Regions from separate parts of the Enterobacter sp. JBIWA008 genome, predicted to be linked through region 1. Evidence: predicted binding sites of a transcription regulator. Region 1 holds the regulator's gene; each other region holds the start of a gene.

Region 1 (3,272 bases):
AGAGCTCTTCATCACTTTGGGCCGAGCGCAGTCGACGGCAAATAGTTTTATCGGCCAGACGTTTTGCGACCAGCGACAGCGTATGCAGATGGGTTTTCGTCTGATCGGCAGGTACCAGCAGCGCGAAGAGGAGATCGACGGGCTGGTTATCAATGGCATCAAAAGCGATGGGTGTTTCAAGCTGCACAAACACACCCACGGCACGCAGGGTATCCTCTTCCAGTTTGCCGTGCGGGATCGCGATGCCGTTGCCGATACCGGTACTGCCCATTTTTTCACGGGTCAGAATCGCTTCGAACACCACCTGCGGCGGCAGACCCAGCTGTTTTGCAGCCAGTTCACTGATGATCTCCAGCGCACGTTTTTTGCTCTGGCAGTGAACCGCACTGCGGGTACATTCCTGGTTAAGGACATTGCTCAGTTGAAGAGCGGAATCGTTGTTCATCATAATTTCACCTAAGCGCTAACTGTACAAATGGCCTGTTGTGTTTCACAACAGGCCTTCCTGCACCCGTTAACTGCCCGGACAATTAGTGTTGTTTCAGTTTATCTTTATGTTTATTGAGCTGTCGTGCAAGCTTATCAATTAAGCCGTCGATAGCCGCGTACATGTCTTGCCCTTCCGCACTGGCATGCAGTTCACCCCCGTTAACATGCAGGGTGGCATCCGAGATATGAGTCACTTTCTCCACTTTCAACACAATATAGACCTGATTGATCCTTTCGAAATACTGCTCGAGTTTTGCAAACTTCGCGTTCACGAAGTCGCGTAAAGCCTCAGTAATTTCGACGTTTTGTCCAGTGATGTTGAGCTGCATAGTGTCTTCCTTATCGGTTGTGTCAGACCAGCTGTTTACGCTGGTTGGACGGCGGAATGGATAAAGACTCTCGATACTTCGCAACAGTACGTCGTGCCACCATAATACCCTGATCGGACAGCATGGTGGTTAACTTACTGTCGCTTAGTGGCTTCGCGGGGTTCTCCGCGGCGATCAACTTCTTCACCAGGGCACGAATGGCCGTTGACGACGCTTCACCGCCGCCCTCGGTATTCACATGGCTGGAGAAAAAATACTTAAGCTCAAAAATACCGCGTGGACTGTGCAGATACTTCTGCGTGGTGACACGGGAAATGGTTGATTCATGCATTTCGACGGCCTGGGCGATATCCGCCAGCACCATCGGTTTCATATACTCTTCGCCCTGCTCAAAGAAAGCCTGCTGCTGTTCGACAATACAGCGGCTGACGCGTAGCAGCGTATCATTTCGGCTCTCCAGACTTTTGATCAGCCATCGCGCTTCCTGAAGATTGCTACGAATATATTGATTGTCGGAGTCGTTACGCGCGCTGGTGCACATGGAGGCATACTGCTGATTGATTTGCAGGCGAGGGATGCTGTCTGAGTTCAGTTCAACGACCCAGCGGTCATTATGTTTTCTGACCAGTACGTCCGGAATGACGTATTCGGGCTCGCTGGTCTGGATCGACTGTCCCGGGCGCGGATCGAGCGACTGGATCAGATTCACCGCTTCTTTCAGCACCTCTTCTTTCAGGCGCGTGACGCGCATCAGGGAGCGGAAATCGTGGTTGGCCAACAGATCCAGATGATCGCTGATGATTAAGCGCGCCTCGTCGAGCCATGGCGTCTCTTTGCTGAATTGAGAAAGCTGGATCAGCAGGCAGTCACGCAGATCTTTTGCGGCCACGCCTATCGGATCGAAACGCTGGATGCGCTTCAGTACGGCTTCAACTTCCTCAAGCTCAATCTCGTCGTCGCCCATGCTTTCCAGAATATCGTCCAGCGTGACGGTCAAATAGCCGGTGTCGTCAACGGCATCGACAATTGACGTGGCAATCGCGCGGTCGGTATCGGAGAAGGGAGTCAGCTCCACCTGCCACATCAGGTAATCCTGCAGCGACTGGGTGGTTTCGCCCTGATAGACCGGTAGCTCATCATCCTGGTAGTCTGCACGCGTACCGGAAGGGGTTCCGGCGGTGTAAATTTCATCCCAGCTTGCATCCAGCGGTAGCTCGTCGGGCATCTCTTTTTGTTCGAGTGCATCCGCGGTGTCGAGCGCTTCTGTATCCTGAGATTGCTGGGTATCTACCTCGTCATGAAGATCGGTTTGTTCCAGCAGGGGGTTGCTGTCCAGCGCCTGCTGGAGCTCCTGCTGAAGTTCTAACGTGGACAGTTGCAACAGGCGAATTGCCTGCTGTAGCTGCGGCGTCATCGCCAGTTGTTGGCTGAGCCTTAATTGCAAACCTTGCTTCATGTTCAGAGCATTTTTCTCCGGTTCGGCGTTACGTTACCTCTACCCTATCAGAGTCGGAAGTCTTCCCCAAGATAGACGCGCTTAACATGATCGTCTTCGAGGATCTGCTGCGGCGTACCGTGGGCGATCAGATTGCCCTGGCTCACAATATACGCGCGTTCACATACGGCCAGCGTTTCACGGACGTTATGGTCGGTGATCAGTACGCCAAGACCGCTGTCACGCAGGTGCTCAATGATACGTTTAATGTCGATAACCGAGATCGGGTCAACGCCAGCAAACGGTTCATCCAGAAGGATAAATTTCGGGTTTGCGGCCAGCGCACGCGCAATCTCAACGCGACGGCGTTCACCCCCGGAGAGTGCCTGACCAAGGCTGTCGCGCAGATGCTCAATGTGGAACTCTTCCATCAGCTCGTTGGCACGATCCTGACGCTGTTCGCTGGTCAGATCGTTACGAATTTGCAGGACCGCCATCAGGTTGTCGTAAACGCTGAGACGACGGAAAATGGAGGCTTCCTGCGGCAGATAGCCGATCCCGCGACGCGCGCGCGCGTGCAGAGGCAGAAGGCTAATATCTTCATCATCAATGATAATGTTGCCGGCATCGCGCGGCACAATGCCAACGACCATGTAGAAGGTGGTGGTTTTACCCGCACCGTTAGGGCCAAGCAGCCCTACAATTTCGCCGGAGTTGACGGTCAGACTGACATCTTCTACGACACGGCGGCCCTTATAGGCCTTAGCGAGATTCTTTGCAGTTAATGTTGCCATAACGAATTAGTTACTCTTCTTCTGTGCCGGGGCCTGGCCTTTGCCTTTGTCCTGCAGCTGCGACGGAACCAGTACGGTCGTGACGCGTTTGCCTTTCTCGCTGGAGGCCTGCATTTTTTGCTCTTTCACCAGATAGGTAATCTGGTCGCCGGTAATGTTGCTATCCAACTGTTCCAGATACGCGTTTCCGGTCAGGATGACCAGGTCCTTCGCCAGCTCATAATG
Region 2 (3,272 bases), 1.9 Mb from region 1:
TTGAGGACTTCAACGACGCCTTCGGTACCCACTTCAGCGATGAAGAGGTCGATACCATTGGCGGGCTGGTGATGCAGGCCTTTGGCCACCTCCCGGCGCGCGGTGAGACCGTTGACATCGACGGTTACCAGTTCAAAGTGGCAATGGCCGACAGCCGACGTATTATACAGGTTCACGTCAGAACGCCGGACGACTCACCGGTGCCAAAACTGGAAGATTAATGTAAATGGCATTTGCCCCACTGCTTGAACGCCAGCGCGTCCGTTTGCTGCTGGCGCTGTTACTTGGAGCCAGCGGTACGCTGGCTTTCTCACCTTACGATATCTGGCCCGCGGCCATCCTCTCCCTGATGGGGCTTCAGGGCCTGACCCTGAATCGTCGTCCGGTACAGGCCGCTGCCATCGGTTACTTCTGGGGGCTGGGGCTGTTTGGCTCAGGTATCAACTGGGTCTATGTCAGCATCGCCCAGTTTGGCGGTATGCCTGGCCCGGTAAACGTCTTCCTGGTGGTATTGCTCGCCGCGTATCTCTCGCTCTATACCGGTCTGTTCGCCGGCATCCTTTCTCGCCTGTGGCCAAAAACCACCTGGCTGCGCGTCGCCGTTGCCGCGCCGGCGGTCTGGCAGGTAACCGAGTTCCTGCGCGGCTGGGTACTCACCGGCTTCCCGTGGCTGCAGTTCGGCTACAGTCAGATTGACGGTCCGCTGAAAGGCCTGGCGCCGGTAATGGGCGTTGAGGCCATCAACTTCCTGCTGATGGTGGTGAGCGGACTGCTGGTCCTGGCGCTCGTCTCGCGCGGCTGGAGGCCGCTGGCAGTGGCGCTGGTGCTGTTCGCCCTTCCCTTTCCGCTGCGTTATATCCACTGGTTCACGCCTGAGCCTGAGCGCGCCATGCAGGTTTCCATGGTGCAGGGGAATATTCCGCAGTCTATGAAGTGGGATGAGAAAGAGCTGCTGAATACGCTGAAGATCTACGCCAACGCCACCGAAGAGGTAATGGGTAAATCACAGCTGATTATCTGGCCGGAATCTGCGATCCCCGATCTTGAAATTAACCAGCAGCCGTTCCTCAACATGATGAACGACCTGCTGATGGCGCGCGGCAGCACGCTAATCACCGGGATTGTCGATGCGCGTCTGAATCAGCAGAACCGCTACGACACCTACAACAGCATCATTACGCTCGGGAAAAATAGCGAGTACAGCTACCACTCTACTGACCGGTACAACAAGAACCACCTGGTGCCGTTTGGTGAATTTGTCCCGCTGGAGTCGATTCTGCGTCCGCTGGCACCATTCTTTGACCTGCCGATGTCCTCTTTCAGCCGCGGCCCGTACTTACAGCCTCAGCTGCACGCGCACGGATTTGCCCTGACGGCGGCCATCTGCTACGAAATCATTCTCGGCGAGCAGGTGCGCGATAACTTCCGCCCGGATACTGACTATCTGCTGACCATCTCAAACGATGCCTGGTTTGGTAAGTCAATCGGCCCGTGGCAGCACTTCCAGATGGCACGTATGCGCTCCCTGGAGCTGGCGCGTCCGCTGCTGCGTAGCACCAACAACGGCATCACCGCTGTGATTGGACCGCAGGGTGAAATCCAGGCCATGATCCCGCAGTTCACCCGGGAAGTGCTGACCACAAAAGTCACGCCAACCACGGGGCTGACGCCATACGCCCGTACCGGCAACTGGCCGCTGTGGATAATGACCGTGCTGTTCGGCTTTGGCGCGGTGCTGATGAGCCTGCGTCAGCGACGTAAATAACCTTCCCTTCTGTTGCCGGGTAAGGCGTAGCCGCCACCCGGCAGTTCCCTCAAAATTTCAATTCTGGCACGCCTATTGCTTTGTTTATTCAGGTAAACGCAGTTTGGCTTCATGTGCAACTTAGTCGCACCAGCGTAGATCGCCGGCAGCACCGAAACGGTGCAACGGGAGATATTTGCCTCTGAATGGTGCGGCGCGCTTCGCAAAAATAAACAATAACGCAGCAAAATCTTTACATTAAGCCAGACTAAATGTTAACAAGCTTGCATAACACTGCACTCGCATTGCGCGAGATATAACAACATCACAATGGGTATCAATGCGTCGCTGGCGCTGATAAAAAAGGAGTTGGGTATGCAATTACGTAAACTGGCCACAGCAATGCTGGTTATGGGAATGTCTGCTGGCGTGGTTCACGCTGAAGATGCGCCTGCAGCAGGCAGCACTCTCGACAAGATTGCCAAAAACGGCGTCATCGTGGTCGGCCACCGTGAATCTTCTGTCCCGTTCTCTTACTACGACAACACGCAAAAAGTCGTGGGCTATTCACAGGATTACTCCAACGCTATCGTTGAAGCCGTGAAGAAAAAGCTGAACAAACCTGACCTGCAGGTGAAGCTGATCCCTATCACTTCACAAAACCGTATTCCACTGCTGCAAAACGGCACCTTCGACTTCGAGTGTGGCTCCACCACCAACAACCTCGAGCGTCAAAAACAGGCTGCCTTCTCGGACACCATCTTTGTCGTGGGCACCCGTCTGTTGACGAAGAAAGGCGGTGAGATCAAAGACTTCGCTGACCTGAAAGGCAAAGCGGTTGTTGTGACCTCCGGTACCACTTCAGAAGTGCTGCTGCACAAGCTGAATGACGAGAAGAAAATGGATATGCGCATCATCAGCGCGAAAGACCATGGCGACTCCTTCCGTACCCTGGAAAGCGGTCGTGCCGTCGCGTTTATGATGGATGACGCCCTGCTGGCGGGCGAGCGTGCGAAAGCGAAAAAACCAGACAACTGGGATATCGTCGGTACCGCGCAGTCGAAAGAAGCCTATGGCTGTATGCTGCGTAAAGACGATCCACAGTTCAAAAAGCTGATCGATGACACCATCGCTCAGGTACAGACCTCCGGCGAAGCGGAAAAATGGTTCGACAAGTGGTTCAAGAACCCGATTCCACCAAAAAACCTGAACATGAATTTTGAACTGTCTGACGACATGAAAGCGCTGTTCAAATCTCCAAATGACAAGGCTCTTAACTAATTAGAACTACAGGGGCGGGATCTCCTGCCCTCTCGATTGTCGGGAAGCATGGACAGACTACACGTTGAGTGGTCGTTCCCCACTCAGCGCTAAAAATGAGCTTCTCACCAATCTTCGAGGGTAGCGCTGCTACCCTTTTTTTTCTGGAGTTTATTATGTCAATAGACTGGAACTGGGGCATATTTCTGCAACAAGCCCCGTTCGGCAACACCACCTATCTTGGCTGGCTGTGGAGCGGCTTTCAGGT
Region 3 (3,272 bases), 500 kb from region 1:
GGCGTGCGGATGGCGGTGCCAGTCGATATTGAACAGGCTGATAAACACCCCGCACAGGCCAAAGGTCACAAGCCAGATGGCGTTCAGCGGCGTGATCGCAACGGTGTGGCGAATCAGCGGCATCACGGTCTCTGCGGACTGTCCGCCGAGCAGGACAACGCCACCTGCCGCCAGCGTCATCAGGCTAGCGACCGCCCCGCCGATCCCGGCGATCGCGCCGCTGAGAGTTTTATGGAATGAGAAGATAAGCGCCAGAACAGCGGCGGCAGCAAAACAGGCTACCGCGCTGGTAATCATCATCGCCGCGTTCATTTCGCCCCCTCGTTAAGCGCCTGTAGCAGAGAAAGGTCGCCAAAATCACTGTTGATGGTCAGCTCGCGTTTACGCTTGCTGGTACGGGCGATGTCGCGAATGTTAACCAGAATCAATGCCTTAGTCGGGCAGGTGCGCACGCAGGCCGGGCCCTCCTCGTCGAAGCTGCACAGGTCGCACTTCACCGCCACGGCGCGGATGCCGGGCACCCAGTCCAGCAGCGTGCTGACGCGTGCCGGAGCCGGCGGCGCGGGCGGGGCTTTTGGCGAGTTGGCGTTTGCCGGAATGTGCAGCGGGCGGCTGCCGGAAAATTCAATCGCGCCGAACGGGCAGGCAATGCCGCACAGCTTGCAGCTTACGCACAGGCTTTCGTTCAGCTGGACAGCGCCATCCACACGGGTGATGGCATTCACAGGGCAGACACCCGCGCAGGGGGCGTCTTCACAGTGATGGCAGAGCTGCGGGGCAGACTCTTTTTCATTACGCATGACGTGCAGGCGCGGCATGGACTGCAGCCCATGCAGGCGATGCGTTTCCGAGCACGCCGCCTCACAGGTTCGACAGCCAATACAGACCGTCGAGTCAGCAATTACAAAACGGTTCACCGGGTCATCCTCTGGTGATAGTCATTTTTGACGAAAAACTGTCTTGTCGACACTTCTCGACACACAGTAGTCAGGCCACGTTTGCTGAGGCATTTCCATCCATCAGCTGCTTCAGGTTGACCGGAAGATCGTGCTCAACGGCGGCGTACAGGCCGTTATAGACCGGCGCGATTTTTTCCAGATAGTGCTCCAGCACCTGCTGGCGATCGCGGTTGCTGACGTGGCCGTCCACCATGCCGTCGGCCATCAGCTGCGCCTTCGCAATACACTGTTTTTCGCCGTCTTTTGTCTCGAGATGGTACTCAATGGTGTGGCTGTTGAAGTTATCCGCCAGGGTAACGTTGATCGTGAAATGGCCGAAGAGGACAAAGCGCATGTCGCCCTGCGCCGCGCAGCTCATCGCGTGGTGAAGACGCGCTTTCGAGAGGGTTATGCCCTGAACCAGAGAGTTGCAGTAGAGGTGCCACTGGTCCTGCAGCTGCTGATGACGCTGCGCGATGTAATCCGCTTTTTCGCTGATTTCCCAAATAGTCATAGAAGGTATCCGTGTAATGGAGATAGCGGCTGTTAAGCAGATTCCATGCCAGTTTTTATCTTTATGATTTTAAAAGGTTTTAATTGCAAAACCGCTGTCAACGCCGCGGTGTCGACGTGTCATTTCGACAGCGTTGACATCGTCACGCCTTAACAAAAATCAAGCTGGCACCGTTATTGCATTCAATGGCGCAATTCATTGAGGAGGCGTCATGCACGAAATCACCCTCTGCCAGCGGGCTCTGGAACTTATCGAACAGCAGGCAGTGCAAAACCATGCGAAACGCGTCACCGGCGTCTGGCTGAAGGTCGGGGCGTTTTCCTGCGTCGAGACCAGTGCCCTGCATTTTTGTTTTGAGCTGGTGTGTCGCGGCACGCTGGCGGAAGGCTGCGAGCTCCATATTGAAGAGCAGCAGGCGGAGTGCTGGTGCGGGCAGTGCCAGCAGTACGTCACCCTGCTGTCATCAAAGGTTCAGCGCTGTCCGCAGTGTCAGAGCACCGGTCTTCGCATCGTGGCGGACGACGGCATGCAGATCCAACGCCTCGAAATCGAGAAGGAGTAAAGTATGTGTAGCACCTGCGGTTGCGCCGAAGGCAACCTGTATATAGAAGGGGATGAACATCACCCCCATTCCGCGTTTCGCTCCGCGCCCTTTTCACCGGCCCCGCGGCCTGCGGCGGCTTTAACCGGTATCACCTTCGCCCCGCAACGCTCCGCTGCGGGCGATCTGCACTACGGCCACGGGGAGGCGGGTACCCACGCGCCGGGCATCAGCCAGCGCCAGATGCTGGAGGTGGAGATCAACGTGCTGGACAAAAATAACCAGATCGCCGCCCGCAACCGCGCCCGCTTTGCCACGCGCGAACAGCTGGTGCTGAATCTCGTATCCAGCCCCGGCTCCGGCAAAACCACGCTGTTAACGGAAACGCTCAAACGCCTGAACGGGCGCGTCTCCTGCGCGGTGATAGAAGGCGACCAGCAAACCGTTAACGACGCGGCGCGCATTCGCGAAACCGGCACCCCGGCGATTCAGGTTAATACCGGCAAAGGCTGCCACCTGGATGCGCAGATGATTGCCGACGCCGCCCCGCGCCTGCCGCTGGCGGATAACGGCATCCTGTTTATTGAAAACGTCGGCAACCTGGTCTGCCCGGCAAGCTTTGACCTCGGTGAACGGCATAAAGTCGCTGTGCTTTCGGTGACCGAAGGCGAAGATAAGCCGCTGAAGTACCCACATATGTTTGCCGCCGCCTCCCTCATGCTGCTCAACAAAGTCGACCTGCTGCCGTACCTGAACTTCGACGTGGATAAGTGCCTGTCCTGGGCCCGCGAGGTGAACCCGGAGATTGAGATCCTGCTGGTCTCCGCCACGCGCGGTGACGGCATGGACAGCTGGCTGCACTGGCTGGAGAACGAACGATGTGCATAGGCGTACCGGGACAGATTCACTCCATCGACGGTAATCAGGCCAAGGTCGAGGTTTGCGGTATCCTGCGCGACGTCGACCTGACGCTGGTGGGCAGCAGCGATGAAAGCGGCGCCTCGCGTCTCGGCCAGTGGGTGCTGGTCCACGTGGGGTTCGCCATGAGCGTGATTAACGAAGCGGAAGCCCGCGACACGCTGGATGCCTTGCAGAACATGTTCGACGTGGAGCCGGACGTGGGCGCGCTGCTGTACGGCGAGGAGCGGTAATCATGCGTTACGTTGATGAATACCGCGCGCCCGAGCAGGTGCTGCAGCTTATCGGGCATCTGAAAACGCGCGCGGCGCTGCTGGAATACACGGCGGAAAAACCGCTGCGGATCATGGAGGTGTGCGGC

Evidence for each region. Region 1 encodes sigma-54, which starts transcription at its own class of promoters, with help from an activator protein. Its sites were predicted from a motif close to GTTGGCACANNTTTCGCTNT; they were not measured.
Region 2: KGP24_RS06590 (amino acid ABC transporter substrate-binding protein) is a predicted target of sigma-54. The motif match lies at 1,828-1,847, and genes of this name have one in related genera.
Region 3: hycA (formate hydrogenlyase regulator HycA) is a predicted target of sigma-54. The motif match lies at 1,535-1,554, and genes of this name have one in related genera.

The regions. Positions count from the first base shown of each region.
Region 1 covers NZ_CP074149.1:4,296,886-4,300,157, reverse strand. The annotation lists gene ptsN (PTS IIA-like nitrogen regulatory protein PtsN) at 1-448, opposite strand, end outside; gene hpf (ribosome hibernation promoting factor) at 531-818, opposite strand; gene rpoN (RNA polymerase factor sigma-54) at 841-2,274, opposite strand; gene lptB (LPS export ABC transporter ATP-binding protein) at 2,322-3,047, opposite strand; gene lptA (lipopolysaccharide ABC transporter substrate-binding protein LptA) at 3,054-3,272, opposite strand, start outside.
Region 2 covers NZ_CP074149.1:1,351,835-1,355,106, reverse strand. The annotation lists gene corC (CNNM family magnesium/cobalt transport protein CorC) at 1-221, shown strand, start outside; gene lnt (apolipoprotein N-acyltransferase) at 227-1,765, shown strand; gene KGP24_RS06590 (amino acid ABC transporter substrate-binding protein) at 2,120-3,025, shown strand; gene KGP24_RS06585 (amino acid ABC transporter permease) at 3,181-3,272, shown strand, end outside.
Region 3 covers NZ_CP074149.1:3,801,144-3,804,415, forward strand. The annotation lists gene hycC (formate hydrogenlyase subunit 3) at 1-312, opposite strand, end outside; gene KGP24_RS18365 (4Fe-4S dicluster domain-containing protein) at 309-917, opposite strand; gene hycA (formate hydrogenlyase regulator HycA) at 988-1,452, opposite strand; gene hypA (hydrogenase maturation nickel metallochaperone HypA) at 1,664-2,014, shown strand; gene hypB (hydrogenase nickel incorporation protein HypB) at 2,018-2,881, shown strand; gene KGP24_RS18385 (HypC/HybG/HupF family hydrogenase formation chaperone) at 2,872-3,144, shown strand; gene hypD (hydrogenase formation protein HypD) at 3,147-3,272, shown strand, end outside.